3 regions of the Cedecea sp. genome follow, and region 3 is predicted to be linked to each of the others. Evidence: riboswitches for the same ligand, from Rfam matches in the RefSeq annotation. Region 3 holds a riboswitch; each other region holds the start of a gene.
What was found. Region 3 has a riboswitch for thiamine pyrophosphate ahead of thiC (phosphomethylpyrimidine synthase ThiC). Riboswitches for the same ligand answer to the same signal wherever they lie in the genome.
Positions count from the first base shown of each region.

Region 1: linked by a shared signal. The riboswitch ahead of tenA (thiaminase II) and the one ahead of thiC (phosphomethylpyrimidine synthase ThiC) in region 3 are both predicted to bind thiamine pyrophosphate.
Region 2: linked by a shared signal. The riboswitch ahead of thiB (thiamine ABC transporter substrate binding subunit) and the one ahead of thiC (phosphomethylpyrimidine synthase ThiC) in region 3 are both predicted to bind thiamine pyrophosphate.

Region 1 is NZ_DASYBS010000004.1:6,203-9,463, reverse strand. Features, by position in the region: gene VGM55_RS00205 (DUF1349 domain-containing protein) at 1-512, opposite strand, end outside; gene VGM55_RS00200 (LLM class flavin-dependent oxidoreductase) at 537-1,559, opposite strand; TPP riboswitch at 1,722-1,823, shown strand; gene tenA (thiaminase II) at 1,883-2,563, shown strand; gene VGM55_RS00190 (ABC transporter ATP-binding protein) at 2,560-3,261, shown strand, end outside.
Region 2 is NZ_DASYBS010000113.1:71,345-74,605, reverse strand. Features, by position in the region: gene sgrR (HTH-type transcriptional regulator SgrR) at 1-1,645, shown strand, start outside; TPP riboswitch at 1,695-1,796, shown strand; gene thiB (thiamine ABC transporter substrate binding subunit) at 1,827-2,810, shown strand; gene thiP (thiamine/thiamine pyrophosphate ABC transporter permease ThiP) at 2,786-3,261, shown strand, end outside.
Region 3 is NZ_DASYBS010000007.1:6,772-10,032, forward strand. Features, by position in the region: gene thiC (phosphomethylpyrimidine synthase ThiC) at 1-1,506, opposite strand, end outside; TPP riboswitch at 1,596-1,706, opposite strand; gene VGM55_RS00785 (Rsd/AlgQ family anti-sigma factor) at 1,757-2,260, opposite strand; gene nudC (NAD(+) diphosphatase) at 2,359-3,132, shown strand; gene hemE (uroporphyrinogen decarboxylase) at 3,168-3,261, shown strand, end outside.

The DNA.
Region 1 (3,261 bases), on a different contig from region 3:
ACCAGGCCACCGCGCTGCGGAGTGCAGCACATGACCCCGACCGTGCATTTTTCGGCAGTGGGGAAATGCGCCAGCCGCAGCAGCGGCCAGGTGCTGCCGTCGGCGGAATATTGCAGACGCAGGCTGTCGCCTTTGCGGGTAAGACGCATCCAGAACAGATTCGCGTTGCCGGGGAAGAGGCCGGTTGCCCAGTCAGAATGCCCGAACGTGAGCACGCTGCCAATGGCCGGGGCGCCGTCGTTAAACTCGATCCCCGCTTTTAGCCAGTGGGATTCATCCATCAACAGCATGATACCAGCCTGATCGTAGAGCGCGCTAAAATCCGCTTTTACCTTCACCTGGAAGGTAAAATCCCCGCTCACATCGCAGCCATAAAAATGGCCGGAGAAGCGCTCAAAGCCGTACCACGTTTTGCGCCAAAAATCGGTTTGTTCGTCGGTGACGACAGAAAGCACGCCGTCGCCTTCACGCCAGACTTTTGGCGCATTAATCCAGTAAAAATCCGTGTTCATGGCATGACCTTTTTCTTGGTGGATTTAGCGCCAGCCCAGCGCTGGCGCAACGTGCTTCAGAATCGAGTCGATTACGTGCACGTTATAGCCCACGCCTAGCTGGTTTGGCACGGTTAACAGCAGCGTGTCGGCTTCAGCAATCGCTTCATCCTGCGCCAGTTGCTTAATGAGCAGTTCCGGCTCAGCGGCATAGCTGCGGCCAAAAATGGCCCGGGTTTGTGGCTCGATATAGCCGACCTGGTCGCCTTCTTTACCGCTGCCGCCAAAGTAGTTGCGGTCACGCTGGTCCATTAACGCGAAGATGCTGCGGCTAACGGAAACGCGTGGCTCACGCGCGTGACCAGCTTCTTTCCAGGCAGCGCGATAAGCGCGGATTTGCTTCGCCTGCTGAATGTGGAACGGCTCGCCGGTTTCGTCATTTTTCAACGTTGAGCTCTGCAGGTTCATGCCAAGCTGCGCCGCCCACACCGCAGTAGCGTTTGAGCTGGCTCCCCACCAGATGCGCTCGCGCAGCCCGTCAGAAAACGGCTCCAGGCGCAGCAATCCCGGCGGATTAGGGAACATAGGCTGCGGATTCGGCTCGGCAAATCCCTGCCCCTTCAACGCTTCGAGAAAGACTTCAGTGTGGCGCCGCGCCATATCGGCCTCGGTTTCCCCTTCGCCGGGAACGTAGCCAAAATAGCGCCAGCCGTCGATCGCTTGTTCAGGAGAGCCGCGGCTTATCCCAAGCTGCAGGCGGCCACCGGAAATCAAATCCGCTGCACCGGCATCCTCCACCATATAGAGCGGGTTTTCATAGCGCATATCGATAACGCCGGTGCCGATTTCAATACGTTTAGTTTTTGCCCCAATGGCCGCCAGCAGCGGGAAAGGCGAGCTTAGCTGGCGAGCAAAGTGGTGCACGCGGAAATAAGCGCCGTCCGCGCCAAGCTCTTCGGCGGCAACGGCAAGGTCGATGGACTGCAGCAGCGTGTCCGCCGCAGAGCGCGTGCCTGACTGAGCGGCAGGCGACCAGTGACCAAACGAGAGAAAGCCAATCTTTTTCATCGGATATCGTCCTTAGACTCGAAATCACTGGCTTACAGTGACAAAAATCAGGCCCCATGCGCCAGCAAAATCTCGCTAAAGCGCACTAAACGGAACACTGCCCATCGCCGGGCAGGAAGCTTCGACCGACGATTGTAATCAAAAAGTAAATGTCGTATAACAGGCACCTCCGAGGGGTGTCCTGTATGGGCTGAGATGGTGAAAGCCGAACCCTTTGAACCTGATCTGGGTCATGCCAGCGAAGGGACGGTCGGCAATAACGCCTCGGTTATTGCCTGTTCATACCTCTGCGCGCCCGGATCTCCACTCACACAGGAGGTCCCATGTACACCCCACTTTTCGAAAACGGTCTTTACGGACAGCTGCGTCAGCAGGCCGGTCGCCACTGGCAGGATTACGTCGATCACCCTTTTCTGCAACAGCTTGCCGCCGGAACATTGCCTGAAGCCGCGTTTCAGCGCTATCTGACGCAGGATTATCTTTTCCTGATTCACTTTGCCCGTGCCTACGCGTTGCTGGTCAGCAAACTCCGCACGCTGCCGGAAATGCGGGCCGCGACCGCTTCGCTGAATGCCATCGTCTCTGAGCTGCCGCTCCACGTTGCTTATTGTGCAAGCTGGGGGTTAGACGAGGAGCAGATGGCCACCCAGGCAGAAGCACCCGAAACCATGAACTACACACGCTATGTGTTGGATATTGGCCATTCCGGTGACGCGCTCGATCTGCTGGCCGCCCTGCTGCCCTGCGTGGCCGGCTATGCCGAAATCGGTCTTGGCCTGCTGCACAGCCCCAGCACCGTGATGGAAGATAACCCCTACGCTACATGGATCCGTAATTATGGCGATGAAGGCTATCTGACCGGCGTGCAGGCCGCCATCCAGCTGCTGGAAAACCTAGGCCGTCAACGTGGTGCACAGAGTCGCTTCGCCGAACTTTCGCAGATATTCACCACCGCGACGCAGCTTGAATCCGCGTTCTGGCAAATGGGGCTGAATGCCTCATGACCAAAAGCCTCGCCCCACCGGATATTCAGGTTCGCGATCTCAGCCTGCGTTTTGGCAGCCAGACCGTGTTTGAACAGCTGAATTTTGATATTCCCGGCGGCAGCTTCGTTACCCTGTTGGGCGCGAGCGGTGCCGGTAAAACCAGCCTGCTCAAAATTATTGCCGGGCTGGCGCCGGCCAGCTTCGGAAGCGTGATCTGCAGCGACGGCAAGCCTGTCGGTGGACGCATCGCATGGATGGGGCAGAAAGATTTGCTCTACCCGTGGCTTAGCATCGAGCAGAACGTTGCCCTGGGCTCGCGCCTACGCGGGGAGCCTGTCGACCGCCGGTGGACGGAGCATTTGATCGAACAGGTCGGATTGGGAGGGTATGCCAAAGCGCTGCCAGCCGCGCTGTCTGGTGGGATGAGGCAGCGTGCTGCCATTGCCAGAACGCTCTACGAAAAGCGCCCGATAGTGCTGATGGACGAGCCGTTTTCGGCGCTGGACGCCATCACCCGGACGGCGATTCAGGATCTTGCGGCTGAGCTGCTGGCAAGGAATACCGTGCTGCTGATCACCCACGATCCCATGGAAGCCTGTCGGCTCAGCCACCGCCTGCTGGTGCTGTCCCGCTGGCCTGCGGGCATAGACGATACGCATGTTATCGCCGGGCAACCGCCTCGTGCGCCGGACGATGTTTATCTGCTGAAAAGCCAG
Region 2 (3,261 bases), on a different contig from region 3:
TCTGCAACAACAGTTCATCCGTCTGTGGCAATGCTGCGAAGGCAAGCCCCAGGAAACCACGCTCAATGATTTAGCGGATTTGCTCAACTGCTCCCGCCGTCATATGCGGACACTGCTTAACGCCATGCAGGAAAAGGGCTGGCTAAGCTGGCAGGCAGAAGCCGGCAGGGGCAAGCGCTCGCAGCTCACCTTCCTGTATACCGGGCTGGCGCTCCAGCAGCAGCGGGCGGAAGATCTTCTGGAACAGGATCGAATCGATCAACTGGTGCAGATCGTCGGCGACAAGGCCGCGGTGCGGCAGATGCTTATCTCTCATTTAGGGCGTAGCTTCCGTCAGGGCCGACATATCCTTCGCGTCCTTTACTATCGCCCGCTGCTGAATCTGCTGCCCGGTTCGGCGCTCAGGCGCTCCGAAACCCACATTGCCCGCCAGATTTTCAGCGGCCTGACGCGGATAAATGAGGAAAATGGGGAACTGGAAGCGGATATTGCCCATCACTGGCAGCAAATTTCCCCTTTACGCTGGCGTTTCTTCCTCCGCCCCGGCATTCATTTCCATCACGGCCGTGAGCTGGACATGCTGGATATCATCTCTTCCCTGCAGCGCATCAACACCCTGCCGCTGTTTGCCCACATCACGCAGATAACCTCGCCGACGACCTGGACGCTGGATATTCACCTCAGCCAGCCGGATGACTGGTTGCCGTGGCTATTGGGCAGCGTGAACGCCATGATCCTGCCGCGTGAATGGACAACGATGCCCGATTTTGCCAGCCAGCCGGTCGGCACCGGGCCTTATTCCGTCGCTCGCAACAATCGAAACCAGTTAAAAATCCATGCTTTTGATGATTATTTCGGTTTCCGGGCGTTGATCGACGAAGTTAATTTCTGGGTGTTACCTGAAGTCGGAGAAGAATCCAGCTGTGGCGTTCAGCTTCAGGGCATGCCGGACAGCGAAAAAGCCGTTGAAAGCCGCCCGGAAGAGGGCTGCTACTACCTGCTGTTTGATAGCCGCTCAACGCTCGGCGTTCACGAAGGCGTACGCCAGTGGATTGGCCATATTCTCTCGCCGGTCAACCTTATTTACCGCGCTGCCGAGCAGTATCAGCAGTACTGGTTCCCCGCCTACGGCCTTCTGCCACGTTGGCACCATTCGCGTCCGGGACCGCTTACCGCAAAGCCTGCCGGACTTGAGAGCATCACCCTTACCTACTATCGCGATCACGTAGAGCACCGCGTTATCAGCAATATCATGACCGAACTGCTGGCCGAGCAGGGCGTGAAGCTGATTGTTCAGGAGATAGATTACGCTGAGTGGCATCAGGGCGACGCCGAAAGTGATATCTGGCTGAACAGCGTGAACTTCACTATGCCGCTGGAATACTCCCTTTTCGCCCAGCTGTATGAAGTCCCGCTGATTCAAAAATGTATCCCAATCGACTGGCAGGGCGATGCCCGACGCTGGCACAGTAAAACGCTGGCATTGCCGGAATGGTGCAGGCAAATGCTGGAACGTAACGACGTTATCCCGTTGATTCACCATTGGTTACGCATTGAGGGGCAGCGCAGCATGCGCGGTGTGCGCATGAACACGCTGGGCTGGTTTGATTTTAAATCGGCCTGGTTTGCCCCGCCTGGCCCATAACGTTTTCGTAACACAGCTTTCGTAATTCCGGGGAAGTCAGTAGAATCCCCCCTGCTCAACGGGGTGCCAGGACAATTTGTCCGCGCTGAGATAATACCCGTCGAACCTGATCCGGATAACGCCGGCGAAGGGATTTGAGACACTCACTCAATTCCTTTGCCCCCTTTTACTGAGGTGCAAAGTGTTCAAAAAATTTCTGCCGCTGCTGGCGCTGGTTGCCACGCCCGTTTTCGCTAACCCCGTTTTAACTGTTTACACCTACGACTCGTTTGCCGCTGACTGGGGCCCTGGCCCGGCGGTGAAAAAAGCCTTTGAAGCCGACTGTCACTGCGAGCTGAAGTTCGTGGCGCTGGAAGACGGCGTTTCGCTGCTGAACCGCGTGCGCATGGAAGGCAAGAACAGCAAAGCAGACATCGTGCTGGGGCTGGATAACAACCTGCTGGATGCGGCCTCGCAAACCAAACTGTTTGCCCCTTCTAACGTCGAAACCAGCGCTTTGCAGGTGCCCGGCGGCTGGAAGAGCAACACCTTCGTTCCCTATGACTACGGCTACTTCGCTTTCGTTTACGACAAGAACAAGCTAAAAAACCCGCCGAAGAGTCTGAAAGAGCTGGTTGAAGGCGACCAGAAATGGAAGGTGATATACGAAGATCCACGCACCAGCACGCCGGGGCTTGGCCTGCTGCTGTGGATGCAAAAAGTCTACGGCGATAAAACCCCGGAAGCCTGGCAAAAGTTAGCGAAGAAAACCGTCACCGTCACCAAGGGCTGGAGCGAAGCTTACGGCCTGTTCCTGAAAGGCGAAGCCGATCTGGTTCTGAGCTACACTACGTCACCGGCCTACCACATCATCGAAGAGAAGAAGGATAACTACGCCGCAGCGGACTTCAACGAAGGGCATTATCTGCAGGTTGAAGTCGCGGGCCGGCTGGCGAACAGCAAGCAGCCAGAACTTGCCGAGAAGTTTATGAAGTTCATCACCACGCCAGGTTTCCAGAACACTATTGCTACCGGCAACTGGATGTATCCTGTGACCAACGTGGCGTTGCCTGCCGGCTTCGACGGGCTGGTAAAACCAAAAACCACGCTGGAATTTACGCCTCAGCAGGTGGCTGCCCAGCGCGCGGCATGGATTAACGAATGGCAACGCGCCGTCAGCCGCTAATTCCGGGCTGGCTATGTCCGGGGCTATTTGCCGCGACGCTTGTCGTGGCGGTAGCCCTGGCGGCTTTTCTGGCGCTGTGGCTTAACGCCCCGCAGACGGATGTCTTTGCTCTTTTGCAGGACAGCTACCTTTGGCACGTCCTGCGCTTCTCTTTCTGGCAGGCGTTCCTTTCCGCAGTACTCTCCGTTTTCCCGGCGATATTTTTAGCCCGGGCGCTGTACCGACGCCGTTTTCCTGGCCGAATGGCGCTGCTGCGGCTTTGCGCCATGACGCTGGTTCTGCCGGTGCTGGTTGCGGTATTCGGCATTCTCTCCGTTTACGGGCGTGAAGGCTGGCTGGCAACGCTAAGCGGCTGGCTTGGTCTGGAATGGCGTTTCTCCCCTTATGGGCTGCAGGGAATTTTGCTGGCGCACGTTTTCTTTAATATGCCGATGGCGACCCGCCTGCTGCT
Region 3 (3,261 bases):
CTCCTTCGGCGTCACGTAGCAGAGCATGGCGCAGCCAAACCAGCCGATCATGGCGGCGCCAATGCCGGAGGTGAAGTGGTCATAGCCCGGTGCGATATCGGTCGTTAGCGGGCCGAGGGTGTAGAAAGGTGCTTCGTGGCAATGCTCCAGCTCTTCGGTCATGTTGCGGCGAATCATCTGCATCGGTACATGCCCCGGGCCCTCAATCATCACCTGGACGTCGTATTCCCAGGCGATTTTGGTCAGCTCGCCCAGCGTATGCAGCTCGGCAAACTGTGCTTCGTCGTTGGCATCCTGAATGGAGCCCGGGCGTAAGCCATCGCCCAGGGAAAGCGATACGTCATAGGCGGCGCAGATTTCGCAGATTTCACGGAAGTGTTGATACAGGAAATTTTCCTGATGATGGGACAGGCACCACTTCGCCATAATCGAACCGCCGCGCGACACGATGCCGGTCAGGCGCTTCGCGGTCATCGGGACATAGCGAAGCAGCACGCCCGCGTGAATGGTGAAGTAATCCACGCCTTGCTCTGCCTGCTCCAGCAGCGTGTCGCGGAACATCTCCCAGCTCAGGTCTTCGGCGATACCGTTCGCCTTCTCCAGCGCCTGGTAGATTGGCACCGTGCCGATGGGCACCGGGCTGTTGCGCAGGATCCACTCCCGCGTTTCGTGAATGTAGCGGCCGGTTGAGAGGTCCATCACCGTGTCTGCCCCCCAGCGAGTGGCCCACACCAGCTTCTCTACTTCTTCTTCAATGGAGGAAGTGACCGCCGAGTTACCGATATTGGCATTGATCTTCACCAGGAAATTGCGGCCGATAATCATCGGCTCTGATTCAGGGTGGTTGATATTGGCGGGAATAATCGCTCGCCCGGCGGCGACTTCATCACGGACAAACTCCGGCGTGATGTTTTCCGGCAGGCGGGCCCCAAACCCTTCGCCGGGATGCTGGTGGCGCAGAACGGCATCACGAATACGCTCGCGCCCCATATTTTCGCGAATGGCGATGAATTCCATCTCTGGGGTGACAAGGCCTTTGCGGGCGTAATGCAACTGAGTGACGCATTGTCCGGCTATTGCCCGGCGAGGTTTCGACAGTGTTTCAAAGCGCAATTCGTCCAGGCCGTCGTCGGCAAGGCGTGCTTTTGTGTAAGCGGAGCTGCGGTCATTCAGCGTTTCGCTGTCACGCCGGTCGGCAATCCAGGCGCTGCGCAGGGGATATAGCCCGTTTAACACGTTTATGGTGATGTCGGGATCGCCATAGGGGCCGGAAGTATCGTAGACGGGAACCGCGCCGTTCGGCTGATATTGCGGGGCATCTTTGCTCCCGCCGGTGAGCGTCGGGCTGAGCTGGATTTCGCGCATTGGGACGCGGATATCTTCGCGTGACCCGGTCAGATAGATGCGCTGAGAGTTGGGGAAGGCGGTGCCTTCAAGCGTATTGATAAAGTGTTGGGCGGCAGCTCGCTGTTCGCGGCGGCCTGGTTTTTTTTCAGATGCAGACATAGCTCATTCCAGGTTTAATCAGGATATGGCTTGTCAGGACAACGGAAGGAGTAATGGATATGGGCCGCCCGAGAACGGGTGCACCCAAAGACAGAATTACTCTTGTTCCCTTCGCAGGTTCTAACCTGATCAGGTTCCGCGGATCCCGAATTAACGGTCTCAGCCGGTGCATAACGCACTCGGCACTCCGACAAGAATGATCCCACCTTGCGGTGGGAAAGTTGTAAATTACTCGTTAATAGCTAACAACTCAAGCTGGACTTGCCAGCCCGGCAGCATCGCTGGCGCTGCCGTCAAGGTTGTTATCAATAGCCAGGAGGACTAGCTTATCCTCAAGGGTGAAGCGAGCCTCAAGGCACTCGCCAATCTCCGACAGCGCCTGCTGAAACTCGACCCAGCTGTCGCGGCCGATGGCGTTTTCCAGATGGGAGTCGTAGAGGTCCATGATTTGCTGGGTATTAGCTTCCAGTTGAGGGTAGAGCTGGGCTGCACTTAGCAGCGGGCTGCTGCCTTCCAGGTTGCTGATTATGCGCTCGTAAATACTAAAATGACCGGACGAGAGGTAATCCACCAGGCCGTGGCAAAAATTGTCTAACGCTTTTTCGTCGAGCGCGGTGTGTGATTCCTTGTTAGGCTTGATCCCGACCATGTTGTAATAGGCAACCAACAGGTGTTTACGGGCCTGAAGCCACTGGTCGACTAACTCATTACTACCACCAACGCGCTCAGTCAGATTGGCTAACTGGTTCAGCATGATTGAGACTCCGTGAGTTAAAAGATTGAACGCAAACTAACCCAAAAAAGTAAAAACTAATTGTTTATATCAGTGAACACGGGGATGTGCACCAGGTTATGGAACGTGTTATTCAAAACTTAGATCATGGTTGGTGGATAGTCAGCCATGAGCAAAAAATATGGTTGCCACAGGGTGACTTACCTCACGGCAGCGCGGAAGAATTTCAGCTCGTAGGCACCCGCGCCCTGGATATCGGTGAGTGGGAAGGCGAACCCGTCTGGCTGATTCGTGAAAACCGCCGCTCTGACATGGGCTCGCTGCGCCAGCTCCTGGATCGAGATGTGGGCCTGTTCCAGCTGGCTGGGCGAGGCGTTCAACTGGCTGAGTTTTACCGCTCGCATAAGTATTGCGGCTACTGCGGCCATGAAATGCACTTCAGCAAAAGCGAATGGGCGATGCTCTGCGGGCACTGCCGCGAGCGCTACTACCCGCAAATCGCCCCCTGCATTATCGTTGCTATCCGTAAGGACGATCATATCCTGCTGGCTCAGCATACGCGCCACCGCAACGGCGTTTACACCGTGCTGGCAGGATTTGTCGAGGTGGGTGAAACACTGGAGCAGGCTGTGGCTCGCGAAGTCATGGAAGAGAGCAGCATCCAGGTGAAAAACCTGCGCTACGTGACTTCCCAGCCCTGGCCTTTCCCGCAGTCGCTGATGACCGCATTTATGGCGGATTACCATAGCGGCGAAATCAAAATAGACCCCAAAGAGCTGCTGGATGCCGGCTGGTATCGCTATGACCAACTGCCGCTATTGCCGCCGCCGGGCACCGTGGCGCGTCGCTTAATTGAAGATACCGTCGCCCTGTGTCGCGCGGACTATGAATGATAGACTGCGGCGATACAGCTAAAGGAAAGGTAAAAATGACTGAACTGAAGAACGATCGTTACCTGCGCGCCCTGCAGCGCTTGCCGGTAGATATCACTCCTGTGTGGATGATGCGCCAGGCCGGGCGCT